DNA from 2 places in the Georgenia sp. X1117 genome. Region 1 is predicted to be linked to the other one. Evidence: riboswitches for the same ligand, from Rfam matches in the RefSeq annotation. Region 1 holds a riboswitch; the other holds the start of a gene.

Region 1 (5,284 bases):
CCTCGGCCCGCGCGGCACCGACCTGCGCCTCGAGGGCGAGGGGCGGCGCACCCGCGCCGAGAAGCGTCGCGACTTCCACGAGTCGATGGACGCCAAGGCCGCCGCGCGCGCCGAGCTGTGGACCGAGCGCGAGGCCGGGCACTGGGCGGACCCGGCGCGGGAGGACTGAGCGCGGAGGATTCACCCATGGCCTTGTGTACAATCGCTGACTTGTATTAGATTCGACGGCATGCAGGATGCCGACCTCGACCTGGCGCTGAGGGCGCTCGCCGACCGCAACAGGCGGGCGATCCTGCGCACCATCCGCACCGCCCCGACGCCGGTGGGCGCCGTCGCCGAGGAGCTCGGGCTCTCCCAGCAGACGACCTCGCACCACCTGGGGGTCCTGCGCGAGGCGGGCCTCGCCACCGCGACGCGGGACGGCACCCGCCACCTGTACGCCGTGCGGACCGACGGGCTCGCCGCCGTGCGCGCCTACCTCGACGACTTCTGGCCGGCGAGGCTGGCCGCGCTCAAGGACGCCGTCGAGTCGGGGGAGCGGGCCGATCATGGCTGAGTTCACCGGTTCCGTCGAGATCGAGGCCGCCCCCGAGGCGGTGTTCGACCACCTGGTGACCGCCGACGGGCTGACGGCCTGGCTGGGGCGCAACGCCGACGTCGACGCCGTGCCCGGCGGGCGGTTCGCGGCCGACGTCGCCGGGTACCCCGTGCGCGGGGAGTACCTCGTCGTCGAGCGCCCCGCGCGCGTGGTCCTCACCTGGGGCTTCGCCGGCAACGACGACCTGCCGCCCGGGGCCTCGACCGTCGAGGTCCGCCTCACGCCGACCGCGACCGGGACGCGCGTCGACCTGTGCCACCACGGGCTACCCGAGACCGAGGTCCCCGGCCACGCGGACGGGTGGGGGCATTTCCTGCCGCGGCTCGCCCGCGCCGGCACCGGCGAGGACCCCGGCCCCTCCGCGTGGCTCCCGGCGCCCGACCTGCCCGGCGACGCCTGAACCGACGCCCGACCCGACCGATATCGACACGATCCGCACGCGAGCAGGGAGCAGCAGATGGCACGCAGCACGGCGCAGGAGACGGTGACGGCCTACCACCGCGCATGGACCACCGGTGACATCGAGGGGGCGATGGAGCTGGTCGCCGACGACATCACCTGCCGCGCCCCGGGGGTGGACCTCGACGGCAAGGACGCCTACGCCGAGTTCATCGGGGGGTTCGCGCCGATGCTCACCGGCATCGGGGACATCGCCGAGCTCGCGGACGGCGAGCGGGTCGCCCTGTTCTACTACCCGCAGACGGCCACGACCTCGACGACGCCGGCCGCCGAGCTGTTCACCGTCCGCGACGGGCTCATCCGGGACAGCGTCCTCATCTTCGACCGCCTCTCCTACGGCCCGCCGCAGTGACTCCCGCGCAGTCCGCCCTCGTCGAGCGGGTCCGCGCGCTCCTCGTCGGCGAGACCGTCCGCGAGGTCTCGATGTTCGGCGGTCGGTCGGTCATGGTGGACGAGAAGATGATCGCCGCGGCCCGCAAGGACGGCGGGCTGCTCGTGCGCGTGCCCGCCGAGGACCACGACGAGCTGCTCCGGCGCCCCGGCGCGACGCAGGCCGAGATGGGTGCGGGACGCTCGATGGGCCCGGGCTGGATCGAGGTCGACGGGGACACGATCGCCGACGACGACCAGCTCGCCGGTTGGGTCGAGATCGCGATGGCGCACCGCCGGGCGTCCGCCGGCGGTCAATGACCCGAGCCGGCCCCGCGGACGCGCACAATGTCCCCGTGAGCTTCCCGACCGTCCACCGGCCCCTGGCCAACCGCGCGATGCTCGCGCGCGCGAGCTGCGTCGTCGTGAAGATCGGTTCCTCCTCGCTGACCCGGCCCGACGGCACTCTCGACCTCGAGCGGATCGGCCAGCTCTCGACGCTGCTCGCCACCCGGGCGGCCGCCGGCCGGCAGGTCGTGCTCGTCTCCTCCGGCGCGATCGCGGCGGGGATCGCCCCGCTCGGGCTCTCCGCCCGCCCGAAGGACCTGGCCACGCAGCAGGCCGCGGCCTCGGTAGGGCAGGGGATGATCCTCGCCCGCTACACCGAGGCGTTCGCGCGGCACGGCCGGCGCGTCGGGCAGGTCCTGCTCACCGCCGACGACCTCGTGCGCCGCCAGAGCCACGTCAACGCCGCCCGTGCGCTCGACCGGCTCCTCACCCTCGGGGTGACGCCCATCGTCAACGAGAACGACGCCGTCGCCACCGACGAGATCCGCTTCGGCGACAACGACCGCCTCGCCGCCCTCGTGGCCAACCTCGTCCGGGCCGACGCGCTCGTGCTGCTCACCGACGTCGACGGTCTCTACGACGGCCACCCCCGCGACCCCGGGAGCAGCAGGATCCCCCTCGTCCGCGGCCCGGAGGACCTCGAGGGCATCACGGTCACCGGTCGCGGGTCCGCCGTCGGGACGGGTGGCATGGTCACCAAGCTCGAGGCGGCCGCCATCGCCACCGGCTCCGGCATCCCGGTGGTCCTCACCGACGCCGACCACGCCGGTGACGCCCTGGCCGGCCGGCCCGTGGGCACCTGGTTCGCCGCCCGGGCTCGCCGCATGTCCGCCCGGCGGCTGTGGCTCGCGCACGCCGCCCGGCCGCGCGGCTCGGTCGTCCTCGACGCCGGGGCCGCCCTCGCGGTGGGGGAGCGGCAGCGGTCCCTCCTGCTGCCCGGCATCACCGACGTGGTCGGCGACTTCGAGGCCGGCGACGTCATCGAGATGGTCGGGCCGGACGGGCTCGTCGCCCGCGGCGTCAGCGGCTACGACTCGCGCGAGCTGACCGAGCTGGTGGCCGCACCGGCCCGGCGTCGGGCGAACCAGCGCCCGGCCGTGCACCGCGACGACCTGGCGGTCATGCGCGACGTCGGGGGCCGAGCCCGCCCGCGCTGACCGACAGGTGAGACGACCGGGTGGGTGCGTTGACGCGGGGCGGCGCGGCTGCCTAGTGTCGCCACAGGTCTTGAGAACCAGTGCGAAGCCCCGGCTCGCTGGTCGGCAACCCTCCTCGTGTGGCGGGGGTGCTCCGGGTGATGACCTGGCCCCACGTCAGTGGGGCAAAGCCCGGCGCACGAGGCGCCCTTGCACGAAGGATCCGGACATGATGCAGCAGGTGAGCACCCACCGATCCAGCTCTGCCCTCCTCCCGGCGATGATGATGTGCATGCGCCCGGGCTGTCGGCGAATGTCGGCCTGACAGCCCGGAGAACCCAGCGACGCCTGCGCTCCCGCGCCGCGTCAGACCGGACGGGCGGCGACCCCCGCGACGAGTGGCACGTCGTGGCCGCATGCCCTCCGGCGCACGCACAGCCGTCGGCTCACCCGACGGCGGGACCCTGTGAGGACCCCAGCCATGAGCATCAGCCTGACCCGTACCCCCGTTCCCACCGCCGACGTCGACGCCGCGCGTACGACCCGCACCGACGCCGCCCGGACCAGCGAGCCCCGCACCACCCCGGCCACCGAGGGTTCGGCCGCCGTCGGTGGCGCCCTCGCCCTCGACCTCTCCGGCCTCGGCGCGGCCGTCTCCGACCCTGAGGACGACCTGCCCGTCGACGCCGCCGACCTGCCCCGGCTGGCCCGTCAGGCCCACGCGGCCCGCGCCGCCGGCGTCACCGAGGTCGCGCTCTCCCCGACCTTCCACCTGCGCTCGGACGCCCCGTGGCGCACCGAGCCCGGCGCCGACGCCCGCCGCACCGGCGAGCGCCTGACCGACGCCGGCGTCGACGTCCTCCTGCCCGGGGCACCCGCGCGTGAGCAGGCTGCCGCGACCGCCGGGCTCACCGCCGCCGGTGCGCGCCGCGTCGCCGACAGCCGCGCGCGGACCGCAGGCGCGGCACCGACCGCCGTCGGCTCGCGGCTGCGCACCGCCTCCTACGTCGACAGCGTCGAGGAGGGGCTGGCCGCCGGTCGCGCCGGCGGCACGGCGGTCGTGCGGGCCATCCACCACGCCCGCGTGAGCGAGTTCGTGGCCGCGGTGCGCCGCGGCGCCGAGGAGGCCGGCACCACCGTGCGGGTGCTCGTCGAGCTGCACGTGGCCATCGCCGAGACCCGCGAGCGGGCCCTGGCCCGCGCCGAGCTCGTCGCGGACATCGCCTCCGTCGAGCGGCGCACGCTGCCCTGGCAGGGCGCGGCCGCGGTCATCGGCTCGGTGGAGGACGTGCGCGAGGAGGCCCAGGGCTTCTCCGCCCTCGCCGACGGCCTGGTGCTCGTGCCGATCTCGATCCCGGCCGATCTCACCGCCATCCTCGACAACCTGGTCTGACCGGCCCGCGCCGAGGTGGACCCTTCTCGGTCCGGAAGGACCTCGAGAAGGTCGACCTCGGGCGGGCATGGTCCACCTCGGTGCGAGAACGCGCTGAGGTGGACCCTTCTCGGCCCAGATGGGCCTCGAGAAGGTCCTCCTCGGACGGGCATGGTCCACCTCGGTGTGAGAGGGGCCGGAGACAGACAGAGAAGGGACCCGGGACCGGCAGCACGCCGGTCCCGGGCCCCTTCCGCGCGCCTGCCGACGCGGGGTGCTCGCGGAGGTCAGGCCTGCTCGGCGTCCCCGTGGCCGGCCTCGTGCTCGGCGATCTGCTTGCGGATCTCGTCCATGTCGAGCTCGCGGACGGCCGTGAGGATCTGCTCGAGGTTCTTCGCCGGGACCGCGCCGGGCTTGTTGTAGACCAGCACGCCGTCGCGGAAGGCCATGAGCGTGGGGATCGAGGTGATCTGCAGCTGGGCGGCCAGCTCCTGGTTCGCGTCGGTGTCGACCTTGGCGAAGGTGACGTCCGGGTTGGCCTCGGAGACCTTCTCGTAGACGGGCGCGAACTGGCGGCAGGGGCCGCACCAGTCGGCCCAGAAGTCGACGAGCGTGATGCCCTCGCCGGAGATCGTGCCCTGGAAGTCGTCCTGCGTGATCTGCGTGGTCGCCATGTGGCGCTCCCTTCGTCCGTGGGCGTGCCGCCCGTGGGGGACACGCGTCTTCCATCGGGTCCAACCCGGAAGACACCGCGCCCATTCCCGCCGCCGCGAAGGTAGTTTTGCCGCATGACTGCAGCCACCGAGACCGCCGACGTCCGCGCGGCCGTCCGAGCGATCTGCGCCGAGGCACGCACGGCCGGCCGCGCGCTCGCCACCGCCACCCGCGCCACGAAGGACGCCGCCCTGCACGCGATGGCCGACGCCCTCGTGGCCGGCACGCCGCGCATCGTCGCCGCCAACGCCGAGGACCTCGCGCGGGGCCGCGACGGCGGCATGAGCC
Region 2 (5,284 bases), 830 kb from region 1:
GCCTCCGAGCACCTTGCCGGCGGGACGCCCGCACTGGTGAGCGCCACGCACTGGGCGACCGAACGCCCCTGGCTCGACGTCGCCGCCCGCGTGCTGCGCGAGGACGCCGTACGCCTCGACCCGACCTCGGGCACCGCTCTCGACGTCACGGTCTCCGACCTCGTCACCGACCCGTGGGCCGCGCGTGTGCACGCCGCCGCCCCGACCGCCCCACCCGAAGGGAACTGACGTGCCTACCGCACCACTCGTCGACCAGCTCCGGCTGCTCGACCTCCAGGACCTCGACACCGCGATCGCGCGGCTCGGCCACGAGCGCCGGTCGCTGCCCGTCCTCGCCCAGATCGCCGAGCTCAGCGGCCGGGCGGACGACCTGCGCGACGAGCTGGTCCTGGCCACCTCCGCCGCCGGCGACGCCCGCCGAGCCCTGACGAAGGCGGAGGCCGACGTCGAGCAGGTCCGCTCTCGTGCGGCGCGCAACCAGGAGCGCCTCGACTCCGGCGAGGGACTCTCGCGCGAGCTCCTCGCTCTGCAGGAGGAGATCGAGCACCTGGCCGGTCGCCAGGCCGCCCTGGAGGAGACCGAGCTCGAGGCGATGGAGAACGCCGAGCAGGCCGACGAGCGCGTGAGCGCGCTCCAGGCCCAGTCCGCCTCGGTGGCCACCGACCTGGAGAGCCTGGGCGCCGAGCGGGACGCCGCCTTCACCCGGATCGACGCCGACCTCGAGGCGCGCACCGCCGAGCGCGACGAGCTCGCCGCGACGCTGCCCGCCGCGCTCCTCGACGAGTACGAGGCCGCCCGCCGCCAGACCGGAGGACTCGGGGCCGTCGCGGTGCGCGGCCACCGGGCCGAGGGTGTCGCCGTCGACTTCACGCTGGCCGAGCAGTCCCGGATCGACACCGCGGCCGAGGACGAGATCCTCGTCAGCGAGGACCACGGGTTCATCCTCGTGCGGACGGGGGACCGTCGATGAGCCGCCGGCTGGTCATCCACACCGACGGCGGCGCCCGCGGCAACCCCGGCCCCGCCGGCTACGGCAGCGTCGTCACCGACGCCGATACAGGCGAACGTCTCGCCACCCGCAGCGGATACCTGGGGGAGACGACGAACAACGTCGCCGAGTACACCGCCCTGGTCGAGGGGCTGCGCGCCGCCGCACGGATCGAGCCCGAGGCCCAGGTCGAGGTGCGCGCCGACTCCAAGCTCGTCGTCGAGCAGATGTCGGGCCGCTGGAAGATCAAGCACGAGGACATGCGCCGGCTCGCCCTCGAGGCCCGCGACGCCTTTCCCACGCACCGCGTGACCTACACCTGGATCCCGCGCGCGAAGAACGCCGATGCCGACGCCCTGGCCAACAAGGCCATGGACTCGCGCGCCGACTCCGCCACCGACGAGTGGCTCACCAGCCTCGCCGAGGCCGCCGAGCTCGGCTCGGAGTCCGACGACGTCTGGCCAGGGCCGGGTGACCCGGGCGCCGACGGCCCATCCGACGCCGGCTCGTCCGACGACCCGGCCGACGCCTCAGCAGCACGCGCAGACGCGCCGCCGGCGCTCTTCGACGTCGCCGAGCCGGCACCGCGCGACGAGCCGGGTGCCACGACGTCGGGCGCGCGCCCGACGCCGAACGACAGCACACCGGACGACAGCGCACCGGCCGCCCGCCCGCGGACCGGCGACGCCACGCGCGTGTACCTCGTCCGGCACGGCGTCACCGAGTGGACCCTCCAGAGCCGCGAGTGCGGTTCGGACACGCCCGGCCCGGACCTCACCGAGCTCGGTCGACGGCAGGCGGCGAACGCCGGGACGCTCCTGTCGCGGCTGGTCGAGGGGGACGTCGCCGACCTCGGGCAGGCCGAGCTGCGCGTCTCGCCGATCATCCGCACCCGCCAGAGCGCGGAGGAGCTCGCACGGACGTCCGGCCTGCGCGCCGAGCCGATCCTCGACGACCGCCTCCGGGAGATCGAGCTCGGCGAGTGGCACGGACTGACCGGCGCCGAGATCGACGCCGGCTGGGAGGGCGGCTGGCAGCGGTGGTACCGCGACGTCGACGTCGCCGCGCCCGGCGGTGAGTCGCACCGCCAGGTCGCGGCCCGCGTCGCTCAGGTGCTCCGGGAGGTCATGGGCTCCGAGCGCCGCACGGTGGTGCTCGTCGCGCACGCCGTCGTCGTGCGGACCGCCGTGGCACTCGTCGCCGGCATCGAGCCGGGCGCCTGGGGCCGCGTCCGCGTGCGGCCCGGCTCGGTGACGATGCTCGGCGTGAGCGGCGTCGACGCCCAGGGCCGCTTCGAGGGCCAGGTCAACTACGTCGGTGCGCCCTCGGAGGGGGTCGGCGCCGCCGGCTGACCCGTGACCCTCACCGCCGGCCCGAACGGCACGGCACCCACTGCTCCGGATCCCGGCACGGGTGCATCGCCGGACGTGCCGGGTCGTCGTCCACCTCGGGATTGACGCTGAGCAACCCGTACCCGTACAGGGTGGCGCCGCGGCGCGCCCACTGCTCGAGGCGGCTGCGCGTGCGCTCGTCGTCGTGGAGCCACCAGACCTCGGGGGCGTCCCCGACGAGCACCCGCAGCTCCAGCGGGCCCGGTCCGACCGGCCCGCCTGCCGGCGTCGGGAGGCGGTCCCGTGCCACGGCGCTGTAGGAGACCAGCCGGACGTCCGTGCCGGTCGTCGTCGCGGCCAGCCTGGCCTGGATGTGATGGGGCTGGTGGCCGGCGCGGTACAGGCCGCACCGCGTGTCGGTGGCCGAGGCGTGCTCGCTCATGAGGGGCTCCTGGATGTTCGCGACTTCCCGCGACGCTCCGCCGCGGGCGGATCTTCCTCCGGGGGCACCGTGCGCGAGGCGCGGTTGCCAGGCGACCGGCCGGAGGGCTTCTGGTCGCGCTTCGTGATCCACCGATAAGGCTACGGGCAACCTCCGACATCGACGCCGACCGGCACGGCCCTACGGCAGCTGGACCACCAGCGGCCGTAGGCCGGCCCGGACCTACGGCCGCTGCACCAGCACCAGGGTGAGCGCGTGCGCCGCACCCGCGCGCGCCGGCGGCGCCAGCTCGACGTCGCTCAGCGTCCAGGTGGTGCGCTCGACACCCTTGCGCGGCGCCGCAGCAGCCTCGCGTACCGTCCCGACCAGCTCGCCCGCCGCGGTCCGCAGCGAGTCCGCGTCGTCCGGCGCCGCCCCCGTGCGCCGGAGCAGGTGCCCGACGAGGAGTCCGCGGAAGTACTTGGCGTCGTGGGAGACCACCGACCGGGTCGTGCCACGGACGGTGACCGCGCCGACCTCCACGCGCTCCGCCGTCGGGGGCACCTTCCACAGCGAGCGGTACCCGCCCGAACGGCCGTCGACGACGAGCTCGCCGTCGACCCGCGCGTCCATCGCGTCCGCCAGCGCCCCGCGCCACAGCGGGGGCAGCGCGCCGACGTCGGGCAGGGTGGCCGACGGGCCGAGCCGGTAGGCCGGGATGCGGTCGGCGGGGGAGAGCGCGCCGAAGGCACCGGACATGATGAGGACGTCACGCTCGGCCCGCTCGTGCGCCGGCCCCTCGAGCTCGGCGAGGCCCGCACGGTCGAACAGGACACCGGTGAACACCTGGTCCGCCCGGCCCGCGGGCAGCGAGAAGAGCTCGCGCTGAGCGGCGACCTCGGCAGCCGCGCCGGCCGGGGCGCGCAGCACCTCGAGGGCGTCGGGGCGGCCGCTCAGCCCGACCAACGAGGTCAGCACCCGACGCCGGACATCGGTCAGCGTCGGGAGCGAGAGGGAGCCCAGGTCCAGGGGGTCTCCGGAGGTCGGTGCGGTCTTGCCTTCGGAGGGAGGGAGCAGCACGAGCACCACGGGAGGGTAGCCGCCGAGGTCACGCTCCACGGGTGCTGTCCGCCCGGTAGACTGGTGCGCTGCGGAAGAGTCGGCCGGGCGGCCGCGTCACCCGGTCACCGGGTGCCGAGGAACGTCCGGGCTCCGCAGGGCAAGGTGGTGGGTAACGCCCACCCGGGGTGACCCGCGGGACAGTGCCACAGAGAACAGACCGCCCCGCAAGGGGTAAGGGTGAAACGGTGGGGTAAGAGCCCACCAGCGCCGCGGGTGACCGTGGCGGCTCGGCAAACCCCACCTGGAGCAAGACCAGACAGCAGGCGTTCGAGGGCGGCCCGTCCGATGCCTGCGGGTAGGTCGCTGGAGGCGTGCGGCAACGCACGTCGTAGATGGATGGTCGCCACCGACGGCTCGGCCGTCGGGACAGAACCCGGCGTACAGGCCGACTCTTCCGCCCCGCAGGGTCCCTGCGTCAGGGGGCGAGCACGTAACCGTTGGAGGAGTGGTTGACGGCGACCACCCAGTGCCCGCCGTCGATGACGTCCTCCGGCAGGCACAGGATGAGGTTGCCCTCGGCCTCCTGCCCGGCCGAGATCGGGGCGGTGTTGAACAGGTCGTCGGGCGCGAGGGCGGACGTCGCCCCATACACGTCGCCGGAATCCGTGAGCCAGTAGACCAGGGTCGAGGCGAACGGCTGGAACGGCTCGCTGCTCGTCGTCGAGACCCGCACACGCTGGGTGACGTACACGTACCCCTCGGGCGGGGGCGGGTTGCCCGGGTTCTCGGCGAGCACCGCCTCGGTGGCGTCCCACTCGGTCTCCCCGACGAGCTGGATCTCGACCCCGTCGCCGCTGTCGTCCATCGTCCACTGCATGATCGAGCGCCGACCGAAGGTGTCGGTGTTGACCAGCTCGAGGTCCGCCTCGGTGCCGAGCGGCTCGGTGTTCGTCGGCGTGCCGTCGGGGCCGGTGTGCGCGGCGGTGTCGACCCCCGCGGGGAAGGTGTCCAGGGGGCCGAGCCCGGCGAGGTCCTCGACGGCGTCGGTGCCCTCCGAGGGGCCCTCCTCGGGCAGGTCACCGGGCCCGGTCGGCCCCTCCTCGGAGCCCCCGGCCTGCTGGTCGCCGCCCTGCGGCTCACCCCCGGGTCCCGGCGGCGGCTCGACGTCGAACTTGCCCGGGCCCTCGGTCTCCGGGTCGACGGGCGGTTCCCGCAGCACGAACGCCCACACCGCGACGGCGACGAGGGCCACGCACGACGACGCCGCCACGGCGGTCGGTGCCGGGCGGGTGTACCAGGGGCCGGGGTCCGTCTGAGGCGCCGAGGTCGGGTGGTACGCCTGGTGCACGTGGGGCGAGGAGGCCGAGACCGCGGGGGACCAGGCGGTGGCCGGAGCAGCGGCGGACATCCCGGACGGGGCGTGGGCGGGGCTGCCTGCCGTGGCCGTGGGTGAGGGCGCCCCGTACGCGTAGCCGGGCGCTG

Evidence for each region. A riboswitch is a leader RNA that binds a small molecule or an ion and turns the genes downstream of it on or off. The one in region 1 is predicted to bind S-adenosylmethionine.
Region 2: linked by a shared signal. The riboswitch ahead of AC3D3D_RS00320 (hypothetical protein) and the one ahead of AC3D3D_RS04075 (hypothetical protein) in region 1 are both predicted to bind S-adenosylmethionine.

What each region holds. Positions count from the first base shown of each region.
Region 1 is NZ_CM173492.1:890,044-895,327, reverse strand. It holds gene obgE (GTPase ObgE) at 1-169, shown strand, start outside; gene AC3D3D_RS04100 (ArsR/SmtB family transcription factor) at 230-556, shown strand; gene AC3D3D_RS04095 (SRPBCC family protein) at 549-998, shown strand; gene AC3D3D_RS04090 (nuclear transport factor 2 family protein) at 1,056-1,409, shown strand; gene AC3D3D_RS04085 (TfoX/Sxy family protein) at 1,406-1,747, shown strand; gene proB (glutamate 5-kinase) at 1,825-2,931, shown strand; SAM riboswitch class IV at 2,998-3,109, shown strand; gene AC3D3D_RS04075 (hypothetical protein) at 3,392-4,303, shown strand; gene trxA (thioredoxin) at 4,570-4,956, opposite strand; gene AC3D3D_RS04065 (glutamate-5-semialdehyde dehydrogenase) at 5,071-5,284, shown strand, end outside.
Region 2 is NZ_CM173492.1:60,558-65,841, forward strand. It holds gene AC3D3D_RS00305 (Nif3-like dinuclear metal center hexameric protein) at 1-228, shown strand, start outside; gene AC3D3D_RS00310 (zinc ribbon domain-containing protein) at 230-970, shown strand; gene AC3D3D_RS00315 (histidine phosphatase family protein) at 967-2,340, shown strand; gene AC3D3D_RS00320 (hypothetical protein) at 2,351-2,761, opposite strand; SAM riboswitch class IV at 2,777-2,890, opposite strand; gene AC3D3D_RS00325 (YaaA family protein) at 2,984-3,826, opposite strand; RNA gene rnpB (RNase P RNA component class A) at 3,896-4,259, shown strand; gene AC3D3D_RS00335 (hypothetical protein) at 4,278-5,284, opposite strand, start outside.